DNA from 3 places in the Paeniglutamicibacter cryotolerans genome. Region 3 is predicted to be linked to each of the others. Evidence: predicted binding sites of a transcription regulator. Region 3 holds the regulator's gene; each other region holds the start of a gene.

Region 1 (8,072 bases), on a different contig from region 3:
TCCCGGAGGCCTCGAAGAACTCGGCGGAACCGGGGGATCCGGCGGCGATGAGTTCCGGAGCTGCTCCCTCAGCCAAAGCCAGCGGATTCGTCATGCCGTGGGCCAGGGCGTGGAGCAGTGCGGTACCGGCACCCTGACGGCGGTGGTCACTGGCGACGGCAAGACCGTAGAGTGCCACCTCCCCGCCAATGCTCTGCTGGGCGAATGCCCGCCCGACCAGATCCCCGTCAAGTGTCCGGGCGCTGGCATGCTCCACCCGGCGCAGGGCGGCGTGGCCGGCTGTCAGCCCGGCGGCCTTCGGGTCGCGCCACAGGTTGGCGACCTTGAGTTCCAGGGCATCTGCACCCTGGGCCTCGGGCACGTCGATGCCCAGACGTACTCGTCCATTCCAGCGCTCCCACTGCGGTGAGGGATTACCGGCATGCCAGCTGATCTGGGAGGCGTCGCGGAAGCCGGCCTGATGCAGTCCGGTGCCCCCGGCGCCGGAATTGATCCAGGCCTCGATCCGGCGGGCACCGAGGCGGGTTCCTTCGGCCAGACCGGGGCGCAGCCCGGCTTCGTTGGCGTTCTCGGGGAAGAGCAGAACCAGTCGGCGGCGGGCGGGCTGCCAGGCCCAGGAACATTCATGGGTGGTGAACACCTTGCCGCCGGTGGCCACAGCCATGGCCTGATGCCATGCGGACAGCGACTTCTGGGCGGAACCAATGGTCGGCATGTGCTTTGTTACCCCTTCAATCCACGTCGTTCGAGCAGCGGTTCGATGCGTGCGTCACGGCCCCTGAAGGCCCGGTAGGACTCCAACGGATCGCGCGTGTTGCCGCGGGCGAGCAGTTCGTTGCGGAACACCTCACCGGCGGAGCGGGAAAGGCCGCCGTTTTCCTTGAACCATTCAACGGTGTCGGCATCTAGCACTTCGGACCAGATGTAAGAGTAGTACCCTGCAGCGTAGCCGCCGTCGAAGACATGCTTGAAATACCCGGTCCGGTAACGCGGCGGGACAAGTTCGGGATCCAGTCCGGCTTCCAGCAACGCATCGCGTTCAAAGGACAGCGGGTCTTCCACCCGCTGTCCGGTGGTGAGCGAATGCCAGGCCAGATCGAGCACGGCGGCGCCGAGGTATTCGGTGGTGGCGAAGCCCTCGCCCCATAGTGACGCGGCGTCGAGTTTCTCCAGGATGCCCTCGGGCAGTGCTTCGCCGGTCTCATGGTGCACCGCGTAACGGTGAGCCAGCTCGGGCCAAGTCGCCCACATCTCGTTGACCTGGGAGGGATACTCAACGAAGTCCCGCGGCACGTTGGTACCCGCGAGCGAGGGGTAGGTGGCAGCGGAAAAGAGCCCATGCAGCGCATGCCCGAACTCGTGGAAAACAGTGGTCAACTCGTCCAGGCTCAGCAGGGCGGGGGCACCGGGTGCAGGCGCGGGGATGTTCAGGTTGTTGGTGACCACCGGCAGCTCACCCAGCAGCGAGGCGCCGTCGCGGATCGAGTTCATCCACGCGCCTCCGGCCTTGGTGGGCCGGGCGAAGTAGTCGCCGGTGAACAGGCCGAGGGCCGAACCGTCGACGTTGGCGACCTCCCAGGTGCGCACGTCCGGGTGCATGACCGGCAGGTCGGGGCGCTCGGTGAACGTGATCCCGTACAGGCCCGTGGCAGCGGCGAACACGCCGTCCGTGATGACCTTGTCCAGCTCGAACCAGGGGCGCAGGGCGGCACGATCCACAGCATAGCGATCCCGGGCCACGGCGGCCGAGCGGAATGCCCAGTCCCAGGGGCGGATGGGTGAGCCGGTGGCAGCGGAGAGGATGTCCGCCTCAGTGCGGGCATTGGCCAGGGCCGCGGGGACCAGGGCGGCGAGGCGTTCGCGGACCGCCGCCAGCGACGGGGCCGTCTGGGCGGCCAAGGCGTAGTCGGCGTGGGTGGCGTAGCCCAGCAGCGCCGCGCGGTCGGCACGCAGTTCGGCCATTCGGGCGCCGATATCGATGGTCTTGTGCTCCCCGGCGGTGCCGCGGTTCAGCGAGGCCTCGAAGATCCGACGCCGCGTGGCGGACAGTTCGAGCTGTTCGAGCACCGGCTGTGCCGTGGGCAGGATCATTGTGATCAGGTAGCCGCCCTCATAGCCCGCGGCCAGCGCTGCTGCTGCCGCGTTCTCCAACGCGGCGGCGTCGAGTCCGGCGAGATCGGCGGCCGAGTCGAAGTGCACGGCGGCGTCGTTGAGTCCGGCCAGCAGGCGGCGCGAGTAGGTGGAGGAAAGCTCGGTGATGCTGGCGTTCAGTGAGCGCAGGGCTTCCTTGGCGGCGGGTTGGAGTTCGGCCCCGGCCTGGCGGAAGTCGCGCAGCGTCTGTTCGACCAGTCGGGCATCCTCCCCGCGCAGGGCGGAGGCGTCAACCTGCAGCAGGCGCGCATACAGGTCCCCGTCCAGATGGATGGCGTCGTGGTGTGCGTTGGACAGCGCCTGCATGCGGGCGTCGATGTCCAGCAGTTCGGCAGTCCCGTGCGAGGGAAGCACGTTCGAATAGGCCATCAGCGTGCGGCGCAGCAACTGGCCGCTGCGTTCCAGCGCGACGAACGTCGTCTCGAAGGTGGCGGGGGAGGCGTCGGTGGCGAGCAGGGCCAGCTCGGTCAGCTGTTCCCGCGCTCCAAGCGTCGCGGCCTGAAGGTAATCGGCCGGGCCGATGAGCGGAAAATCGGGAAGTTCGTACGGCAGGGGGCTACGTTCGAGCAACGGATTAGGCATGGCCCAAGCCTGTCATACCGGCCCCGCGCAGGCACGTTCCCGCGCCGTTGTTTCGCCATGCGCGATAGGCTCGGGGGCATGCCAGCACCGAACTCCGCTTCCCGCCGCGCGCTCCCGGCCGCCTTCTTGCTGGCGTCCACGTTGGCCCTTGGCGCCTGCTCGGGGCAAGGGAGCGAACCGACGGCAACGCCGTCGGGCATGCGGGTTTCCGAGACCCCGGCCAGTGCCGGTGGGGCGCCGGCCGCACCGGACGCAAGCACCGCTCCGGGCAAGCCGACCGCAGCCAAGGCCCCCAAGGCTACGACCACCGCCGCGCCGCCGCTGGGATCGCTCGATGACTGCGGGGCCGATGACTGCCTGGACCTGGTGGTCACCGGCGATGTGCTGCTGCACCCCGCGCTCTGGGAACAGGCCATCGCCGATGGATCCACAGCCGCGCCCGACTACTTCCCGCTGGTCTCCGGAATCAAACCCCTGCTGGACGAGGCGGAGGTGGCGATCTGCAACCTCGAAACCCCCGTCGCCGCATCGCCGGGACCCTATTCCGGTTACCCGGGCTTCAACGTCCCCCCGCAGATCCTGCCCGCGCTGAAGCAGGTCGGCTACGACGGTTGCACCACAGCCAGCAACCACACCATCGACGCGGGAACCGCCGGCGTGGTGCGGACCCTCGACGCGCTCGATGATGCCGGTTTGGTCCATACCGGCTCCTACCGGACCCGTGCCGAATCCCTCAAACCGCTGCTGATTGAATCCCGCGGGGCGGAGATCGCCCTCATTGCGGGCGCCTATGGGCTGAACGGGCAGGTGGCCGACATGCCCTGGCGCGTGGACGGCATCGGGAAGGCCGGGCTCATTGCCCGGGCCAAGGCAGCGCGGGCCGCGGGTGCCGACCTGGTCGTCGCCGGGCTGCATGCCGGGGTGGAATACACGGACCGGGCCTCCGCCGACCAGATCGCCCTGAATCGGGCCCTGGCTGAATCCGGGGCCTTTGACTTCATCTACTCCCACCACACGCACTCGGTGCTGCCGCTTGAAAAGCACGCGGGGACCTGGATCGTATACGGTCTGGGCAATTCGGTGGCCAAGCACGCGACGAACAACCCGCTGAACCGCGAGGGACTGAGCGTGAAGATGCGCTTCGAACGCAGCGGCAAGAGCTGGAAGCCCGCCGCCCCGCAATGGGCCGGGCACATCATGGCCGAAAACCCCTCGCGCTGGTGTGCGCTGCCCGCCCCGGCGCGAAAGCCCTGTACCAATGCCGCGGTGGATGCAGCCTCGCTGAAACGCACCGCCGGGACGGTCAACGCGATGGGTGCCGCCAAGGACGGTGCCACGCCATGGATTCCGGCCGGTAGGTAGCCAACTTGGTTCCCGGGCGCGGTTGGCCGGATGCGGCGCGTCATGACGGGCGCCGGAGGGGCGTGGCCGGAGTACGCTTTAGTGCGCCCGGCCGCTGTCGGGCACACAAACCGTTTCCGGGCATGTGCCCGGGAGGAAGCGATCAAGCGTGAACCGTATAGGTGTGCTCGCCCTGCAGGGTGATGTCAGGGAACATGTTCAGATGCTACGCAGGTTGGGAGCCGACCCGGTCCCCGTGCGCCGCCCCGAGGAACTGGACGGACTGGAGGGCCTGGTGCTCCCCGGAGGGGAGTCGACGGTCATCGACAAGCTGGCCAGGACCTACGGCGTGGCACCGGTGCTGAAGCAGCGGATTGCCGAGGGCCTGCCGGTCTACGGATCCTGCGCCGGGATGATCCTGTTGGCGGATACCATCGCCGATGCGAGCACCGATAGTGCGGGAAATCCGCAGCAGAGTTTCGGCGGCATCGATATGGTGGTTCGCCGCAACGCGTTTGGCCGGCAGGTCGATTCATTTGAATCCGACATCGATTTCGAGGGTTTCACCGACCCGGTGCGAGCCGTCTTCATCCGTGCTCCCTGGGTTGAAACCGCCGGCGCCGGCGTCCGGGTATTGGCGCGGGTCCCGGACCCGGAAGGGCAAATGCGGCCCGGTGTGGACTCGGTCGGTAGAATTGTCGCAGTTCGTTCGGGAAATCTCTTGGCGACCTCCTTTCACCCCGAGGTGAATGGGGAAAGTCGAATTCACGAATTATTCATTAAGATGATCAGAGGAGACGCGTAAGCATGTCCGGCCACTCCAAATGGGCAACCACGAAACACAAGAAGGCAATCCTCGACAGCAGGCGCGCCAAGGCGTTCGCCAAGCTGATCAAGAACATCGAGGTCGCTGCCCGCGCGGGCGGCGCTGACATGGCCGGCAACCCCGGCCTCGAAGTTGCCGTTGCCAAGGCAAAGAAGACTTCGGTCCCCAATGACAACATCGACCGCGCCATCAAGCGCGGCGCCGGCCTGACCGGCGAGGTCATCGACTACACCGAGATCATCTATGAAGCACGCGGCCCGCAGGGCTCGGCGCTGCTGATCGAGTGCCTCACCGACAACAAGAACCGCGCGGCTTCCGAGGTGCGCCTGGGCATCACCCGCAACGGCGGCACCGTCGCCGACCCGGGATCCGTTGCCTACCTCTTCGCCCGCAAGGCCGTCATTACGCTGCCGAAGAAGGACCTGACCGAGGATGACCTGCTGATGGTCGTGCTCGATGCCGGAGCCGACGAGGTCAAGGAATCGGGCGACAATTTCGAAATCCATGCCGAGCCCGGAGACCTGCGCGCCATTGTCGCAGCCCTCGAGGAGGCCGGCATCGAGTACGAGACCGACGAGGTCGAGTTCGTCCCCTCGATGCAGGTCGAACTGGACGTCGATGGCGCGGCGAAGTTCATCAAGCTCTTCGACGCGCTCGAGGAACTTGACGACGTGCAGAACGTGTACTCGAATGCCGAAATCTCGGCCGAGATCCACGCCCAGCTGGACGCGGAGTAGCACCCAGATGGCCTTGCGGGTGGTAGGCGTCGACCCCGGACTGACCCGTTGCGGGTTGGCCGTGGTCGACGTCGAACCCAACCGCAGGGCCACGCTTGTTGATGTCACGGTCATCGGCACCGACCCGGGGGTGGCGCTTGACGCGCGGCTGCTGGTGATCGCCGACGGCATCGACGCCTGGCTGGACAAGCACCGGCCCGACGTGGTCGCGCTCGAACGCGTGTTCAGCCAGATGAACGTCTCCACGGTGATGGGCGTCGCCCAGGTCACGGGCGTGGTGATCGTCGCCGCCGCCCGCCGCGGCATCCCCGTGGCGCTGCATACGCCCACCGAGGTGAAGGCCGCGGTTACCGGCAGTGGCAGCTCGAACAAGGCGGCAGTGGGCAAGATGGTGGCCAAGATCCTGCGCCTCGATGAACCACCGAAGCCGGCCGATGCCGCCGATGCCGCAGCGCTGGCCATCACGCACGGTTGGCGAGGCGCCGCACCCGGCTCCCACGCCACCGCATCGGCGCCCACCGTCGCTGCAGTGGCGGCCCGAAGCTCGGGGCTGACCCCCGCCCAGCTGGCCTGGGCCGCTGCCGAGGCGTCGGCCAAGGCGCGGACGGTCCGCTCACGCTGAGTCCGAGAGGAAATAAGCCAGTGCCGCTGTTCGCAGCCTGAGGTACAAAGCTGTAGGCTATTCGTAAATGTATTCGCATCCCCGGGCGCGCTGCCCGGGATTCGACGCCGGAGGCGACCCCAAGGCATGATCAGTTCTCTCAACGGTGCGGTTCAGCACGTCGGCCTGAATACCGCAGTCATCAACGTCGGTGGATTCGGAATGCTGGTCAACGCCACCCCGCAGACGCTTTCGAACCTGCACGTCGGACGCGACGCCATGGTCCACACCTCGATGGTGGTGCGCGAGGAATCGATGACCCTGTTCGGTTTCGCCGACACCGAGGAGCGCGACGTCTTCGAGGTGCTACTCGGCGTAGCCGGCGTCGGCCCCCGCACGGCGTTGGCCATCCTGGCCGTCCATACGCCCGAGGACGTGCGCGTCGCCACCCACACCAAGGACACCAAGGCCTTCACCAAGGTTTCGGGCATCGGCCCCAAGGGAGCCCAGCGCATCGTGCTGGAACTCGCGGGCAAGCTCGCCCCCACCGGAAGCGGCGCCACGGCGCCCGGCACGCCGGTCGCAGACGCCTGGCGGGGCCAGGTGCTCGAGGCGCTCACCGGGCTCGGCTGGACCGAAAAGGATGCCGGCAAGGCGCTTGACGCGCTGGAGAAGTCCGATCCGGATGCAGTTGCCACCGGCAACGTCCCGGAGATCCTGCGCACCGTGCTGCGCTCCCTTGGCCGCACCCGTTAGGAACCCCGGGAAACCATGAGCAACGACGAATCGCTGACCACGACGGGTTCCGGACCCGAGGAGCGGGCCATGGAGTCCGCGCTGCGCCCCAAGAACCTCGATGACTTCGTCGGACAGGTACGCGTGCGCCAACAGCTGGACCTGGTCCTGCAGGCCTCGCGCATCCGCGAACGCACGGCCGACCACGTGCTGTTGTCGGGTCCTCCCGGGCTGGGCAAGACGACGCTGGCGATGATCGTCGCGGCGGAAATGAACGCTCCGCTGCGGATCAGCTCCGGCCCCGCCATCCAGCACGCCGGGGACCTGGCCGCCATCCTTTCCTCGCTCTCCGAGGGCGAGGTGCTTTTCCTGGACGAAATCCACCGGATGAGCCGTCCCGCGGAGGAAATGCTCTACATGGCGATGGAGGACTTCCGCGTCGACATCATCGTGGGCAAGGGCGCCGGCGCCACCGCGATACCACTTGAGCTGCCGCCCTTCACCCTGGTCGGGGCCACCACCCGAGCCGGGTTGTTGCCGGGTCCGCTGCGCGACCGATTCGGCTTCACCGGGCACCTGGAGTTCTACTCCACGCAGGAGCTCGAGCTGGTGCTGCGCCGCTCGGCCATGCTGATGGATCTCGCAGTGAATTCGGCCGGTTTCTCCGAAATTGCCGGACGATCGCGCGGAACCCCCCGCATTGCCAACCGGCTGCTGCGACGCGTGCGCGACTGGGCCCTGGTCAACGGGCTGGAGCAGATCGATGCCCGGGCCGCCTCGGCCGCATTGGACATGTATGAGGTCGATGCCCGTGGCCTGGACCGGCTGGACCGTTCGGTGCTGCACGCTCTGTGCACGAAGTTCGGCGGGGGACCGGTGGGGCTGTCCACCCTGGCGATTGCCGTGGGGGAGGAAACCGAGACGGTGGAAAGCGTCGCCGAACCGTTCCTGGTCCGCGAGGGCCTGCTCGGACGCACCCCTCGCGGCCGGATCGCCACGGCGGCCGCCTGGGACCACCTCGGACTGCGGATGCCCGCCGATGCAGTGTTTGCCGGGCAGCTGCCCGAGGACATTGAAAGCCCCGCCGAAGCGGAATAGC
Region 2 (8,072 bases), 460 kb from region 3:
CTTGCCCTCCGAGGCTGGAGCTGAATCAGGGGCGATGCGCGGCATCGAGCAGGCCGATCACCGGGCGGGTCGGTGTTCATCTTTGTTACCACGACGCTGAACGCCGCCACCACGTCGTTGTTGAATCCGCGGCTGGGCACAGCGATGCTGAGGGCGTCGGCATGGATGTAGCCGTTGCCCGCGACATGACCATCCCGGCGCACCTGATCCAGCTTCCGGCGCAACGCCAGGGGCGGACTTCACCTTTATCTCGGTATAAGCGAAAAGTGCGTTGCCCAAGACCTCCTCCTGGAATGCGGCCGGTGCACGGGCCCGCAGCAGCAGTCCCCGCGACTCCATGGCAGTGGAGATAGCGCTGCGCACCCCGGTGGCCCTAGCCTGCCGAGGTGCGCAGCCGATCCGGCGCTGGCGTTGAAGGAACTGCTGCGGGCCAGGCTGGCCGTCCCACCCTGAGGCGGTGCACCGGCTCGGGACGAACGGCTCTGGTACGGGTGCCGGCACCGGCGTACAGTTCGGCGTGGGAGACCATCAACGGTCACAGGCTATCCCGGCCCGATGAAAGTAGGCAGCAGATGCCAGATAAGTCGCCGCATCGGCACGAACCCAAGAAATCGGCCCAGAAGACGATCAAGCAGCGGCGCGCTGAAAAGCGCTCGAAGAATGCTCCGGTCGAGATCGTCGATCAGGTCACGCACATCAAGAAACACTGACCCGATTCGTTAAGTCAGATGTTTAGCCCCGGACCGGCCGGGGGTCCCGTCACGGATCCTTTCGGCCGTTCCGCCGCGTCCGGGGTGGAACAGCAGGGCGTGGACGGTGCTCTCGGACCCGGTTGTGTCCAGCTCCGATGTCAGGCCGGTGCGCGCAGCGCAGCTACCAGGTCGTCGATCAATTGCACAGCACGCTGGGTCCAGAGCAGGTCACGAGCCAGGACGGCACTGCGGGCGCGGTTGTGGGCCCGGGCCGAGCGCAGGAGCAGGGGCGGGACGACCAGCGCACCGATGAGCAGCCCGAGCAGCGTGGCGGTCACGGTGCCGGTGTCGCCTGAATCCACGGCAAACACGATGGCAGCCCCGAGTGTCGCCAGCATCAGGGCGATCCTGAGCCAATGGGCGGGATGGGCCACCCACCATCTGCGCGCCAGCCTTCGTTCGGCGGCCGTGGCCGGAACCGCCCCGTGAGTGGAGCGCATCTCCTGGACCTGTCGGCCGCTGATCTGTTCCCAGACCCGGTCCGGGAGGGTCCCATCGAGCAGGTGTTCCAACAGGGCCTGGTCGCTGGCGCGCAGTCGGCCCCAGGGTGCGGTGAGCTGCTCACGGAGGGCAGCCCAATGCTCCCCGTCCATGTGCTGGGTGGCGTAGAACCCGCGCTCGGCGTTTTGCAGCTCGTAGAGTTTTTCGCCCAAGTTGGTGGGCCGCCCGGAACCATAGCGGGCGTAGGCGTTTGCCAGGTAGGCGGCCACGGCGAAGACACCGATGGAGATGGCGATGACGTTGATGTGCCGGGAGCTTTCGGTGAAGCGGACCGGGTCGAAGTCCTCCATCAACGCGCCGACCGACCAGCCCACCGTCCCGGAGATGATGAAACCGACGGCGCCGAGCACAATCACTGGGCCGACCAGCGACTGGCCCGATACCCGGTCCTCGAGGCTGCGCGGGCTCATCCGCATCCGGGCGATCTCCCAGGATGCGGCCAACGGCGACAAGGCCCAGGTGAGGCAGAACCCCGCCAACACGAAGAGATACATCGCCAGCGCCGTCTGCGCCAGATCCTCGAACACGTCCGGATTCCCCTCTCCTACGGCTGCAGGGCATGAATTCCGTCAAGCCTAGCCGGTGCCCTGCCGAAGTCGAATCCCCTCCAGCTACGATGAACACATGACTGTGGAAACACCGATGGTCACCACGTTTTCAACAGATCGAGTGCCCGCCGGACAACGCGTGAGCTATTGGGAACGGCATAGCGAGGCATCGTTGATGTCCCTGACCTGTTCGGTGGATGACAAGCAGGACTTCCTGGCCCGGCAGTTTCAGTTGCCGTTGTCCCGTTTGCGCTATCTGCGGATGCACGGGAGCGGGCATTCCATCGGCAGGATAGCCGCGGGGATCCGGGACCTGCCCGCCGATGTGCTGTTCCTGTGCCTGCTGACCGGCGGGGAGGCTGCCTTCGGGCAGGGCAGTGGCACCGATCTGCTCGGGCGCGGGGAGGGGATCCTCTACGATCCGGACGTCCCGTTCACCTATTCGTTCGCACGGGAACTGAACCAGGTGGTGGTGGAGCTGCCGCGGGACCTCTTCCACTCCATCACTGGCCAGGAGGGGCTGTTGAGGTCCCGGTTGATACGGCGGGACGGGAGCCCCGGGGTGGACGGCATGGGATGGCTCATCGCCCTGGTCCAGCGTTCCATAGACCAGCCGGAAACAGCTAGGGCCCAGGAGGACACGGCGCTCGCGCTCCTGGTTGACATGCTGCTGCAGATTCCGCGGAGCCCCGCGGAGGACCACGTCGCGGCGGCCAGCCGTTTCATAGCGGAAAACGTGTCGAACCCCGGGCTCTCCGTTCCGCGGATCGCGCGGGGCCTGGGGATCACCCCGCGACACTTGAACCGGGTCTTTGCCGCCCAGGGGCGCAGCGTCGCCGCACACGTCCTGGAGGTCCGGCTCGAACGGGCCCATGGACTGTTGCTCGACCCTCGACATGCGCAGCTTAACATCTCCCGGATTGCGGCTCTTGCCGGCTTCTCCAGCGCCGCGCATTTCGCCCGGACGTTCAGGGCGCGGTACGGGCATTCCGCCACTGAGGTGCGGCGCGGAACCCCGAGATAGGTCCCAGCTGCCGGCTTTCCTTGTTCATTTGGGACATTTCCCCCGTGGCCCCGGCACTGCTGGAAGGATCACCAATACGTTGATCCGGGTCGCGGGTCGCGGGTCATGGAGGCAAAAGAGGGATGTTATGTCGAGATTCGTGCTGGTCCATGGGGCTTTCCACGGTGCCTGGTGCTGGGCTCGGATTGCGCAACGGTTGCGGGCCGCTGGCCACCGCGTCTCGGCCATCGACCTGCCGGGCTCGGGCGAGGATCAGACGCCAGCGGAAGCGGTGGACCTCAAGGCCTATGCCCGCCGTGTTGCGCAGGAACTGACGAGCGACGCCGAGACGGCGATCCTGGTAGGGCACAGCATGGGCGGCATAGCCCTCACGCAGGCGGCAGCCGATGCTCCGGAGTCGGTCGAGCAAGTCATCTACGTTGCTGCGTTCCTGCCCAGAAACGGCGAGAGCCTGCTCTCCCTCGCGTCGCTGCCCGAGGGCGCCGGCGACGGGGTTCAGGCGAACATGGTTGTCGCCGGTGAGCCGCCGGTGGCGAGCATGCCGCCGTAGAAGGCCCTCGAGGTCTTCTACGGTATGTGCGATCCGGCCGACGGCGCCGAGGCGGCTTCGAAGATCGGTGGGCAACCCGTGGTGCCGTTTGTGGATCCGGTGGAGATCGACGATGCCGTCGAAGTGAAGCGGAGCTATGTGTTGACGCTGCGCGACCAGGCGATTCCGCCGGCGCTTCAGCGGCATATGGCGCAAAGCTCGAACGTCTCGGAGCTGGACACCGACCACTCGCCGTTCCTGTCCAGGCCCGATGAACTCGCGGAAATTCTGCTTGTCTTTGCGAAGTGACTGGTTGATCCGCGGTTGAAGTGTGAAAACGGCGGCGGGGGCCATGAGAGGGTCCCCGCCGCAGGTTTTGCCGGCGTCTAGCGGATGCCGGCGATGACCTCGGCATGGGGCAGTGCGGGGGAGAAATGGCCGTCGCGACCGGTGACGTCGTGGTTGTTGACCAGCGCGTTCAGCACCGCTTCCTCGACCGCCTCGACTGTTGCCGTGTACAGCCCATCCATCTGCGCCCAGGGAAGGAACTCAAGGGAGTCCAGCGGGGTGCCGGCCCCGCCCATGGTGATGTTGGAAACCAGGGAGCCTTGGTTGGCGGTGGAAAACGCGAGGAAGATGTCCCCGGAGAAGTGGCCGCCGGTGGTTCCTGTCCGGGCCAGGCCCATCGGTACGCGTCGGGCCAGGGCCTTGGCCTGTGCCGGGAGCAGCGGGGCATCGGTGGCGACGATGACGATGACCGAGCCGGAGCCGCCGGGAATGGATGAGGCGGCTGCCAGTTCGGTCGTGAACCAGTCGGTGTCCTGCATCGGGCAGGGTGCCTGGGAGGTGCGGCCGACCGGTACGCCGTTGATGCGCAGTTCCTTGCGCGAACCGAAGTTCGCCTGCAGAAAGACGCCGAGCGTGTAGTCGGTGTCGCAGGCCCGCACCTTGCGCGAAGCTGTGCCGGACCCGCCCTTGAAACCGTAGCAGTTCATGCCGGTGCCGCCACCGACCGAGCCCTCGGCCAACGGGCCGGAGACCGCCGCGTCCAATGCCTGGGCTGCATGTTCGGGAGTCACCAAATTGTCATTGATGCGGTTCAGGTAACCGTCCCAGGTCTCGGCGACCACCGGGAGCATCCACTGGGCCGAGACCCGTGGGTGGTTCTCGTGCATCCAGCGATTCACCCCGGTGTGGCAGGCGCCCACGGAATGCGAGTTCGTGATCATGATCGGGGTGGAGAACTGGCCGGATTCCTCGATCCAGGTCCGCCCCGTCATTTCCCCATTCCCGTTCAGCGAGTACGTCCCGGCAGAGCAGGGTACTCCCACCCCGTCGTGGCCGCGTGGAAGGATCGCAGTGACTCCGGTGCAGGCCGAACCGTCGCCCGGATCCAACGTCACATAGCCCACGGTGATACCGGGAACGTCGGTGATGGCATTGTGCTCGCCGGGCACGCCATCCAGCTCGATGCCCAGATCGCGAGCCCGCACTGTCATCGCAACATCACTTGCTGAACCATCGGTCATATTTTTCACCATTCACTTCGTCACCATTGATATATATGTTGATCATATAGTTGAAGCACTGGTCAGATGCGACGCGGGTCACCCCCCCGTTCAGAGGGTGCGGCACCAGCCACTCAAATACCCCAGCGAACCTGATGGTTCCTTGTTTCGGCGGGTTACAGGCAGCGGCGTAATGCTCTTCTGCCGCGCCTCTCGACCCCTTAGCCAGGGTCAGGTGAGCCATACGTGGGCCAAGGACGCATGCACTCGGGATGAAGGGGGCGCTCGCCGGAGGATTCCACAACCCTTGACTGGGGCATGCTAGAGAGTGCATCGGTATCGCGGGCAACGGCCAACCGCCGAACTGTCGTGCCGGCCGAGCGACCGACCGGCACACGATCGGCACGGACGGTAGGGCTTCGGTGAGGACATCGTGCTGGCCCTCACGCGTCAGGATAGTGAGCACAGTGCGAGAAGGTAATCAGCGTGTCCTCCACGATCTGCACGGTGGAACCGAAACCGGTGAACTCAATCCGTGGAGCCCAGGTCATGGCACCGGCCCTGGCTGAATTCGAGGATGCCTGCGGCCTGCACCAGATGATCGGTGGGGGGCTGTATGTAAGCGGCCAGCTGGCCGTGGAACCTGAATCGGGCGGGGGCTTCGCTAGCTGACATGGTGCACCACACGGCTGAGTGGCTCCAATGATAGTTTGAAGGTTCACTCACATTGACCAAAATCAGGGGGAATATTGAGGAATTCATGGGGACGCGGCCTCGCCGCGTTGATTGCGGCCTCGTCGTTGGTGCTCGGCGGCAGTGTTGCCGCCGGCGCTGCACCGCAGCCCGCCGCCATCGGGCAGGTTGTTGCTGTGGCGAAGAAGGCTCCGGCGCCGGTGGCCATCAAGGTCATCCCGAATAAGACGGTGAAGGGCAACGCCAAGGTCACTATCAAGCCGCTGGTGCGCGTTAACTCGAAGAAAGCCAAGCTGACCAAGCAGCGGATCTCGGTCAAGCAGGGCAATCGGACTCTGGCCAGTTACGCGAAGTCAGTCCGGCTAAAGGCTGGCACCTATAAGGTGACCACGACGGTGAAGTACAAGCGGACGGGCTCGAAGAGCATCAAGACCGTGTCCAAAAAGCAGACACTGGTCATCAAGAAGGCCCCGGTCAAGAAGTCGAGCTGGGTTTACAGCAGCAGCAACTGGTCCTGCCCGTCCGCTTACCCGATCAAGGGCAACGAAAGTTCCATGATCTACCACGTGCCGGGTGGACAGTACTACTCCCGCACCAATCCGGAGCGCTGCTTCGCCTCGGGGGCGGCCGCCCGTGCGGCCGGATACCGCTCATCTAAGCGCTGAAACCAAAAAGAGGAAGCCGGGGGCGCCGATCAGTGGATCCAGGCCCCCGGCTTCTTCTGGTTAATCGGTTCAAATCAGGCTTGCTACCCCTCTTTTCCTGTCTCCGGGCAGGGCCAAAAAATTCTTTTGAGAATTTCCAATCCATCGAACCACCGGCACCGAATGCTTCTTGACAGCCCACCCCACAGGGGGCGGGAAAGGTAAAGGCAGCCAACGGTTGCCGACTGGCAAGGAGAAGCGTCATGAAGCTCATGAACCGTAAGTTCGCATCAGTACTCGGAGTAGTTGCCATTGCCTCGATGGGTTTGACCGCCTGTTCCTCGGGTGGCGAGACCACAACCACCCCGGCACCGAGCTCGGCCCCGATGACCAGCAGCGCCCCGGCTTCGCCCGCACCATCGAGCAGCGCCATGGACCCGGCAGCAAATCTGGTTGGTTCCGGCTGTGCCGCCTACGCTAAGGCCGTCCCGTCCGGCGCAGGTTCGGTCACGGGCATGGCCCAGGACCCGGTCGCCGTCGCCGCCTCGAACAACCCTCTGCTGACCACGCTCACCGCGGCCGTCTCCGGGAAGCTGAACCCCAAGGTCGATCTCGTTGACACGCTCAACGGTGGACAGTTCACCGTCTTCGCCCCCGTTGATGCGGCCTTCAAGGCCATCCCCGCGAAGGACCTGGACGCCGTGGTTGCCAACGCCGACACGCTTACCTCCGTGCTGACCTACCACGTGGTGCCCGGCCAGATCGCACCGGCAGACATCGACGGAACCCACGCCACCGTCGAAGGTGCCGACCTGAAGGTGACCGGCAGTGGTAACGACATCAAGGTCAACGGGGCATCGGTGATCTGTGGCGGCGTCCAGACCGCAAATGCAACCGTGTACCTGATCGACAAGGTGCTCATGCCGCCGGCAAAGAAGTAACGTCCGCAAAAAACAGCGGATCGGGACGATGTCAGCAATGACGGCAAGCGGGCTGGTGTCCCGGGGAATAGGTCTCCGGGGACACCAGCTTTATTGCTTTCCGGATCGTGCTGCGGCCTGTGGAAATAGAGCCTCGCGTTGTGACCGGCAATGTCGCGGGTGAACGAATTGCGTGAGACGCTTAAAGGCATGCGGCCTACACGATTACCGGATCCGGAATATGATGCCCCGCCAACGCATGAGGATTTGATGTTGCGTGTGGCCACGGGCGACGAGGGTGCCTTTGAGGAACTCTATGAAGCGGTCTCCGCTCAGGTTTTCGGGCTGATCCGCCGCATCATTCGAGACGAGGCCCAAAGCGAGGAAGTCACTCAGGAGGTGTTCGTGGAGGCATGGCAGCAGGCCACCCGGTTCGATCCGGCCCGGGGCAAGGCCATCTCGTGGATCCTGACCTTGGCTCACCGTCGGGCTGTCGACCGCGTGCGGGCCAGCCAAGCCAGTCGCGACCGTGATCTGCGCCAAGGCATCAAGGAATTCCAAGAAACCTACGACGATGTCGAAGAAGGCGTGGTCCTCCGCGATGAAAGCCACCGGGTCCTCGTGGCCTTGGAACGGTTATCGCAGGCGCAACGGGATGCCATCAGGCTGGCTTATTTTGGTGGATATACCCACCATGAGGTGGCAGTGATGCTCAAGATCCCGGTGGGCACGGCCAAGACGCGAATACGCGATGGAATGACCAAACTTCGAGACCTGATGGGAGTGGCGTAATGGAACAGCACGAAAACGAGTTGACCGGCAGCTACGCCCTGAATGCACTCAACGAAACCGAACGTCAGGAGTTGTTCGAGCATTCGGAACGCTCCTCGGCAATCCGCGATGAGATTGATGCCCTGACAGGAACCGCGACCCTGCTCGGTCTCAGTGCCGCC
Region 3 (8,072 bases):
CTGCATCGAAATTATGCAGCGGGTTTCCCTCGCCTGACAGATCCCGGCCGGCCCAGTCCTGTCCTGCGGAATCGGTCCCTCCGCCTGCTCGGGCCAGTGCCGCGGAAATGTGCCCCGGCAAGTGTTTCGGCGTCGCGGTGCCTGCTGGGCGCGAAGCGGAGTGGTCGTGAGCAGTCATGCAAGAATCGTATCCTCTGGACGCGAAGGGCCGATCTTCCACCCAGGGAAGACCGGCCCATTGTTACGGCTCTGACTTGGAGTGATGCACCGATTCCAGGCTAAGTCCGTGGCGGAAATCGCACCATCGGGGCCGCAGTTAGCGCCGGCCGGCCACGTCCAGCGCCTGGGGCAGCGTGAACTGGCCGGAGTACAGCGCCTTGCCGATGATGGCACCCTCGACGCCGGCGGGAACCAGTTGGCGCAGCACGCGCAGGTCCTCGAGGCTGGAGATGCCACCGGAGGCGACGACCGGCTTGGACGTGCGGGAGCACATTTCGCGCAGCAGCTCCACATTCGGTCCGCGCAGCGTTCCGTCCTTGGTGACGTCGGTGACGACGTATCGTGCGCAGCCGGCATCTTCCAGCCTAGCCAGGACCTCCCAGATGTCCCCGCCTTCCTTGGTCCAGCCGTGACCGGCAAGCGTGGTGCCGCGCACGTCGAGCCCCACGGCGATCTTGTCGCCGTGGCGGGCGATGGCGCGGGCGGTCCATTCCGGGTTTTCCAGGGCGGCAGTGCCCAGATTCACGCGGGCCGCACCGAATTCAAGGGCCCGCTCCAGCGAGGCATCGTCGCGGATGCCTCCCGAGAGTTCCACCTTGATGTTCAGTTCGGTGGCAACCCGGCGCAGGATCTCGGTGTTGGAACCACGGCCGAAGGCGGCGTCCAGGTCCACCAGGTGTACCCACTCGGCGCCTTGGTCAGCCCAGGCCTTAGCGGCGACGACCGGGTCGCCGTATCCAGTTTCGCTGCCTGCTTCGCCCTGAACTAGGCGGACCGCCTGGCCGTCCACGACGTCGACGGCGGGGAGCAGTTCGAGAATCGATGTTTCGGTGATGCTCATCGGGTGTTCCTTTGTTTTGGCGGGGATCCGCGTCCGGGCGGACCCCGGGTGTTTAGAAGGTCAGCAGGTATCCGGCGAGGAGCGAGAGCCCGGCCAGGATCCAGCAGGCAATGATCCAGGAGACGTGTGCCTTCTGCTGGCGCAGTGAAATGGCACCGCCGGCCAGGACTCCGCCCAGGAGCAGCAGCAGGAAGGTATAGATCACAGCGTGGCCAGCCAGTTGCGCAGCAACTGCGCTCCGGCCTCGCCGGACTTCTCCGGGTGGAACTGAAGCGCCGAGAGCGGGCCGTTTTCCACACCCGCCACAAAGGGAACCCCGTGTTCGGACCAGGTCACCGCCGGTGGCTTCATCTTCGGCTGGGCAACGTCGAATTCCCACTTCTGCACGGCATAGGAATGCACGAAGTAGAAGCGTTCGCTTTCGATGCCGGCAAAGAGCTTGCTGTCGGCGGGTGGGGTGACGGTATTCCAACCCATGTGCGGGACGACTGGCGCGTCGAGCAGTTCGACAACGCCGGGCCATTCACCCATGCCCCGGGTGCGAATGCCATGCTCTACACCCTCTTCGAAGAGCACCTGGTGCCCCACGCAGATGCCCAGGACCGGACGGCCTCCGGCAATGCGGCGGCCGATCCACTGAAGCGCTCCGACCTCCCGCAGGGCCTTCATGACCGCGGCAAAGGCGCCGACGCCCGGAACAAAGAGTCCGTCGCATTCGAGCACGTTCGCGGCCTTCGCGCTGAGCGTCACCTCGGCACCCGCATATTCCAGCGCGCGGACGGCAGAGCGGATGTTGCCCGACCCGTAGTCCAGCACCGTGACTTTTTTCTTCGCTTCACTCATTTACAGCGCACCCTTGGTGGAGGGAATGGCGTTGCCGATGCGAAGGTCGGGCTCGACCGCCTGACGCAGGGCCCGGGCCAAGGCCTTGAACTGGGCCTCCACGATGTGGTGGGGATCGCGCCCACCCAGGACCGTCATGTGCAGGCAGATCTGGGCGTGCAGCGTGAGCGATTCGAAGACGTGACGGGTCAGCGAACCGGTGAAGTGGCCACCGATCAGATGGTATTCCTGTCCGGCGGGCTCGCCACCGTGGACCAGGTAAGGGCGCCCGGAGATGTCGACGACGGCGTGCGCCAGTGCCTCGTCCAACGGGACGGTGGCTTCGCCGAACCGGGTGATCCCGGCCTTGTTGCCCAACGCTGTGCGCAGGACCTCGCCGATGGTGATGGCCACGTCCTCGACGGTGTGGTGGACGTCGATCTGGATGTCGCCGGTGGCCCGGACCGTGAGGTCGATCAGCGAGTGCTTGGACAGTGCCGTGAGCATATGGTCGTAGAACGGCACCCCGGTGCTGATTTCCGACTTGCCGGTTCCGTCCAGGTCCAGTTCGACAAAGACAGACGACTCGCTGGTATTGCGCTCGAGTCGAGCACGGCGACCGGTGAGCAATTCTGCAGACATGCACGTTCCTTAGGATTCAGGTGGTGTGGGTCCCCGAAGGAGGTCCCCGGGTCAAGTTTAGCCGGGGTGGACTACAGGCCGCTGGCCAGGAGTTCTTCGAGGCGGGTGAGGAAGGCCGTGGTTTCCGGCTCGGTACCCGCCGTGACGCGCAGGTGCCCGGGGATTCCGACGTCGCGGATGATGACTCCGGCTTCGAGCAGTCCGGACCAGATCGCCTGCGGGTCCTTCAACCCGCCGAAGAACACGAAGTTCGAATCGCTGGATGCCGGCTTGAGTCCCATCCGGGTCAGTTCATCCACGATCCGATCCCGCTGGCCCTTGATGGCCTCAACGTTGGCCAGCAGCGCGCCAACGTGCTTCAGCGCGGCGTTGGCCGTCGCCTGGGTGACGGCGGAGAGGTGGTAGGGCAGGCGGACCAGGCGCAGCGCGTCAGTGACCTCCGGAGCGGCGGCAAGGTAGCCAAGGCGTGCCCCTGCCAGCGCGAAGGCCTTGCTCATGGTGCGCGAGACGATCAGCCTTTCGCGGCCCGGCAGCAGGGTCAGCGCCGAGGCGGTGCCGTTGTGGGCAAACTCGGCGTAGGCCTCATCGACGATGACCACGGTGTTGCTGGCCATGCCGGCAGCGTAGACGGCCTCGACCACATCAAGGCGCAGGGCGGTGCCCGTGGGATTGTTCGGAGAGCAAAGGAAGACGATATCAGGACCCACCTCTCGCACCTGGCGGGCCGCTTCAGCGGCGCTGAGCTGGAAATCGGCCTCGCGGATGCCGGCGACGTAGGTGGTGTCGGTCCCGCTGGCCAGCAGCGGGTACATCGAATAGGTGGGGGGGAACCCCATCACCGTGCGGCCGGGACCACCAAAGGCCTGCAGGATCTGCTGCAGCACCTCGTTGGAGCCGTTGCCGGCCCAGATGTTCTCGGCAGTCAGTCCGTGCCCGAGATACCCGGCGAGGCGGGTACGCAGCTCGGTGAATTCACGGTCCGGATAGCGGTTAAGGCCGGTTGCCGCAACAGCCACCTCGATGCCGATGGCTTCGAGCACCTCCGCCGGAAGCGGATGGGTGTTCTCATTGACGTTCAACTGAATCGGAACATCTATTTGCGGTGCCCCATAGGGCGCAAGGCCTTTGAGGTTATCGCGCAGGGGAAGGTTTGACAGTCGTTCAAGCCGCTCGTTCACGCTTCAAGTTTAGTCCGTTTGGGACTTTGGCCCCGAATCACGCGATCTGCGGGCGGTAACATTCGATTCGGGCCTTCGCTTTCGCGCGGCCCGGAACCCTATCGCTGGACTGGGATATTGATGATCTGGCCCGGCTGCAGGGCTTTGCCACGGAGGTTGTTGAGCTCGATGATCTCCTTGATCACGGTTCGGCGATCGGCATTAGGCGCGAATTCCGCGGCAAGGCCCCAGAGGCTGTCCCCTGCCAGCACTGCCACCTCGGTGCTCTCTACGCCCGCGGATTCCCGGTCGGCTGCCATGACCGGAGCCGTGAAGATCCCGGCGACCAGCAGAAGTGCCGTGGTCACCAACATGACCGGCAATCCGATCAGGACGAACCGGCCGCGGCGGGTCAACCGCAATGGGGGCAGGTCCCGCAGGATTGCCCTTTCCGCCCGGTCCAAACGGTCGGCAAGTGTTGCCGCTTCTGCTGCGGCGCTGATGTAAATAGGGGCCGATAGTGCCATGTCTGCCATGATCTCGCCTTTCCTGCCTCGTCGTTTCGACGTCTGGCTAGTAGGGATCGAACAATCACTCGGTTCGAAAGTATATTTCGAACATCTCTTCGATGTTCGCATTTCATTTGTAGCATTCATCACCGACACGTGTCCAGACAGGTTCGAACAAATCTTTGAAAGATGGGTTCGGTTCAACTAGCATGGAGTCAGCGGAAGGTTGGAATCATTTCAACAGTCCCCTCCGACAAAATGGGACAACCCGGGCAACCGGCAACGATCGGGATGAGGCAGAAAATGAGCACGGAACAGCGAACGCCACGGCGCGACGCCAAGAGCCTGACGATCAGGCAGAAGAAGGTTCTGGAAACCATCCAGCGTGCCGTCACCGACAACGGATACCCGCCCTCGATGCGGGAAATCGGCGATTCGGTGGGGCTTGCCAGCCTCTCGAGCGTGACCCACCAGCTCAGCCAGCTGGAGAAACTCGGTTATATCCGGCGCGATCCCCGACGCCCCCGTGCGATGGAAATCCTGTTGCCGCTGCAGCTCAAGGAAGCACATACGTTGGACGTCTCGCCCAACCAGCCGCACCTGAAAGCGGCAAACGGCATGGCAGTCACCGAACTGTCGACCTCGGCGGATACCGCCATGGTCCCGCTGGTCGGCCGCATCGCGGCTGGCGGCCCGATCTTGGCCGACCAGTCAGTCGAAGACGTCTTCGCCCTTCCACGGCAGCTGGTGGGCCACGGTGAGCTCTTCATGCTGAAGGTCAGCGGTGACTCGATGGTCGACGCCGCCATCTGCGACGGGGACTGGGTCGTGGTCCGCCGCCAGCAGACAGCCGCCAACGGGGACATCGTTGCGGCGCTACTCGACGAGGAAGCCACGGTAAAAACGTTCCGCCAACGCGACGGCCACACTTGGCTACTGCCGCAGAACAGCCGTTACGAACCGATCCTTGGCGACAAGGCAACCGTCATGGGCAAGGTCGTTTCGGTGATGCGCTCGATCTAGGAGTACCTCGCGGCACATTGTCCCGAAAATGACGATGGCGTGGCATCAACCCCACCGGGGGAAGATGCCACGCCTTCGTCGTTTCTTGCCTAGGCCGCCGGTGTTCCGGCCAAGCGCTTGAGCGCGCCCAGCACGGTGGCCTTGTCCTGGGTCTTCCACATCGGCGGCAGCGAGGAACGCAGGAACGAACCGTAGCGTTCGGTGGCCAGCCGGGGATCCAGCACCGCCACCACTCCCCTGTCGTCCATGGCACGGATCAGCCGGCCGGCACCCTGGGCCAGGCGCACCGCGGCGAATGTCGCGGCAACGGCCATGAAGCCGTTTCCGCCATGGCGGGCGATGTCCCGGCTCCGCGCCGAGGACAACGGGTCGTCCGGACGCGGGAACGGGATCTTGTCGATGATCACCAGCCGACACGAGGGCCCGGGAACGTCAACGCCCTGCCAAAGCGTCATCGTTCCGAACAGGCAGGTATCGCGTTCGGCCGAGAACTGGTCGACCAGCGACTTCATGCTTGAGTCTCCCTGGCAGAGGATGTCGTATTCCAGTCGCGGGCGTAGTGCCTCGGCAGCCTCCTCGGCGGCCCTGCGCGAGGTGAACAGGGCAAGCGCCCCGCCCCCGGAGGCCCGGATCAGGTCCTCGATCTCATCGAGCAGCTCCGGCGCCATCTGCCGTCCGGGCTTGGGCAGGTGCCCCGCAACGTAGAGCATGCCCTGCTGGGCGTAGTTGAACGGGCTGCCCACATCGATCCCCGACCATTCGGGCGCAGACTCCCCGAGCAGGCCCAGTGCCCCGGCAACCGGTTCGAAGGCCGAGCCAATGGCCAGTGTCGCCGATGTCAGCACGACGGTGCGCCCGTCGAAGAGTCCCTCACGCAAGCGCCCGGCCACCGAGAGCGGAGCGACGTTCAGTGTCGGCTGGGTGGTTTCATCAGGCTGGACATAGCCCTGTCCGGGGGTGAACTGTCCTGGCCGCGAGGCCCACACGACCTCGCGCGCATCCTGGGCCTCGAGCAAGCGGCTGGCCTGCTCGACGAGATAGGTCAGCTGCGAGCGTGCCATCTGGCGTCCGCCATCGACGGCGTTGTTCGGCTCCGGTTTGGAATCGGAGAGCGCCACTCGTGCGGCCTCGCCAACCTGCTGGATGGCGGCCGACTGCTCCTCATTGAGCCCCTGCGGCAGCAGGCCGGTGGGGACGCCCTCCAGGGACCGGGCCAGGGCCTTGGCCGCCTGGTTGAGCGGTTCGACGGCCACGGCGCAGTTCTTTCGGGCCGCCGAAGCCGCCGTCTGCACCAGTGAGACGGACAGCGGGCGGGTCACTGAGCTGGTCACCCGGTCCTGCAGCTCGTGGGCCTCGTCGATGATGACGGTGTCGAAGTCTGGAAGCACTGCAAGGCCCTCGAAAGCCGAGACAGCGAGCATCGCATGGTTGGTGATCACCACGTCGGCGTCGGCCGCCTGAGCGCGGGCCAATTCGCTGAAGCACTCGGCCGCCATCGGGCACTTCTGTGCGCCTAGGCAGTCCATGGCGCTGACCGAGACCTGGCGCCAGGCCCGGTCACTGACCCCAGGGGTCAGGTCGTCCCGGTCCCCGCTGTCGGTGTATTCGGCCCACTCGCGCACGCGCACGATCTCCTGGCCGAGCGCCGAACCGGGCCCGTCTCCTCCGGGAAGGCGCATCGGGGCCTCATCGGTGAGCGAGAACAGCGCGCCCTCGTCCTCGTCCGGGTAGCCGCCACCGAGCTTGTACTTGCACACGTAGTTCGCCCGGCCTTTGACCAGCGAGACCTTCATCGGCCGGGGCAGCTCGTTCTTGAGCGTCTCCAACAGCCGCGGCACGTCCCGGCCCACGATCTGGGCCTGCAGCGCGAGTGTCGCGGTGGAGATAATCACCGGTTTTTCCGACTCCAACGCATGCGCCAGCGCTGGAATCAGATAGGCCATCGACTTGCCCGTGCCGGTGCCGGCCTGGACCAGCAGGTGCTTGCCGCTTTCGAGCGACTGCACGACCTGGCGGGTCATTTCATGCTGGCCCGGGCGGGATTGCCCGCCCATGGCGGCAACTGCGGTGTCGAGTAATTCGATGACCTTGGTTTCATCAGCCATTAATGTTGAACTGCTCCAATTCCGAGGCCAATCCCTCGCGTACCTTGACGATGAACCGCGTACCGGTTTCCAGGTGTTCGGTGAGCAGGATTTCCGCGGCGGTGCTGTGCAGCCGGTTCACCATCTCCCCGCGGTCATACGGAATCAACAATTCTAGCTGGATATCGGGGCGCGGGATGGCCTCGCTGATCCGCTCCAACAGCTCCGCGATGCCCTCGCCGGTGCGTGCCGAGACCACCACGTGGTTGGCTTCGCGTTGGCGCAGCCGCTCGACCACAAACGGATCAGCCGCATCGGCCTTGTTCAGCACGATAATTTCCGGAATCCCCAGGGCATCGATCTCACCAAGGACCTCGCGAACGGCATGGATCTGCCCTTCCGGATCCGGGTGCGAGACATCAACCACATGCAGGATCAGATCGGAGTCGGAGAGCTCCTCCAGCGTGGAGCGGAAAGCCTCGACGAGCTGCGTCGGCAACGAGCGCACGAACCCGACGGTGTCGGCCAGGGTGTAGCCCAGCCCGTCGGAGGTCTCGGTCTTGCGGACGGTGGGGTCCAACGTCGCGAACAGCGCGTTCTCCACCAGCACCCCGGCATCGGTGAGCCAGTTCAGCAACGATGACTTCCCGGCGTTGGTGTAGCCGGCGATGGCGACAGAAGGGACAGCGTTGCGCTTGCGGCTCAGCCGCTTCGTCTCGCGGGCCGGCTTCATGGCCTTGATTTCCTTCTTCAGCTTCGCCATCCGGTCGCGGAT

What was found. Region 3 encodes LexA, which represses DNA repair genes until DNA is damaged. Its sites were predicted from a motif close to TCGAACANNTGTTCGA; they were not measured.
Region 1: a site for LexA is predicted at 6,321-6,336, ahead of ruvA (Holliday junction branch migration protein RuvA). Genes of this name have one in related genera too.
Region 2: a site for LexA is predicted at 4,922-4,937, ahead of E9229_RS09590 (DmpA family aminopeptidase). Genes of this name have one in related genera too.

What each region holds. Positions count from the first base shown of each region.
Region 1 is NZ_JACHVS010000002.1:645,673-653,744, forward strand. It holds gene E9229_RS16145 (GNAT family N-acetyltransferase) at 1-715, opposite strand, end outside; gene E9229_RS16150 (M3 family metallopeptidase) at 724-2,733, opposite strand; gene E9229_RS16155 (CapA family protein) at 2,812-4,095, shown strand; gene pdxT (pyridoxal 5'-phosphate synthase glutaminase subunit PdxT) at 4,190-4,879, shown strand; gene E9229_RS16165 (YebC/PmpR family DNA-binding transcriptional regulator) at 4,882-5,637, shown strand; gene ruvC (crossover junction endodeoxyribonuclease RuvC) at 5,645-6,259, shown strand; gene ruvA (Holliday junction branch migration protein RuvA) at 6,386-6,994, shown strand; gene ruvB (Holliday junction branch migration DNA helicase RuvB) at 7,010-8,071, shown strand.
Region 2 is NZ_JACHVS010000001.1:2,069,123-2,077,194, forward strand. It holds gene E9229_RS09565 (hypothetical protein) at 573-710, shown strand; gene E9229_RS09570 (hypothetical protein) at 851-1,780, opposite strand; gene E9229_RS09575 (AraC family transcriptional regulator) at 1,878-2,825, shown strand; partial or broken gene E9229_RS20075 (alpha/beta fold hydrolase) at 2,953-3,663, shown strand; gene E9229_RS09590 (DmpA family aminopeptidase) at 3,741-4,853, opposite strand; gene E9229_RS09595 (hypothetical protein) at 5,349-5,534, shown strand; gene E9229_RS09600 (sunset domain-containing protein) at 5,612-6,220, shown strand; gene E9229_RS09605 (fasciclin domain-containing protein) at 6,463-7,140, shown strand; gene sigK (ECF RNA polymerase sigma factor SigK) at 7,330-7,911, shown strand; gene E9229_RS09615 (anti-sigma factor) at 7,911-8,072, shown strand, end outside.
Region 3 is NZ_JACHVS010000001.1:2,529,806-2,537,877, reverse strand. It holds gene E9229_RS11680 (SseB family protein) at 1-178, opposite strand, end outside; gene priA (bifunctional 1-(5-phosphoribosyl)-5-((5-phosphoribosylamino)methylideneamino)imidazole-4-carboxamide isomerase/phosphoribosylanthranilate isomerase PriA) at 317-1,060, opposite strand; gene E9229_RS11670 (hypothetical protein) at 1,113-1,265, opposite strand; gene hisH (imidazole glycerol phosphate synthase subunit HisH) at 1,262-1,903, opposite strand; gene hisB (imidazoleglycerol-phosphate dehydratase HisB) at 1,904-2,524, opposite strand; gene E9229_RS11655 (histidinol-phosphate transaminase) at 2,596-3,702, opposite strand; gene E9229_RS11650 (LysM peptidoglycan-binding domain-containing protein) at 3,801-4,217, opposite strand; gene lexA (transcriptional repressor LexA) at 4,494-5,213, shown strand; gene E9229_RS11640 (ATP-dependent DNA helicase) at 5,303-7,318, opposite strand; gene hflX (GTPase HflX) at 7,311-8,072, opposite strand, start outside.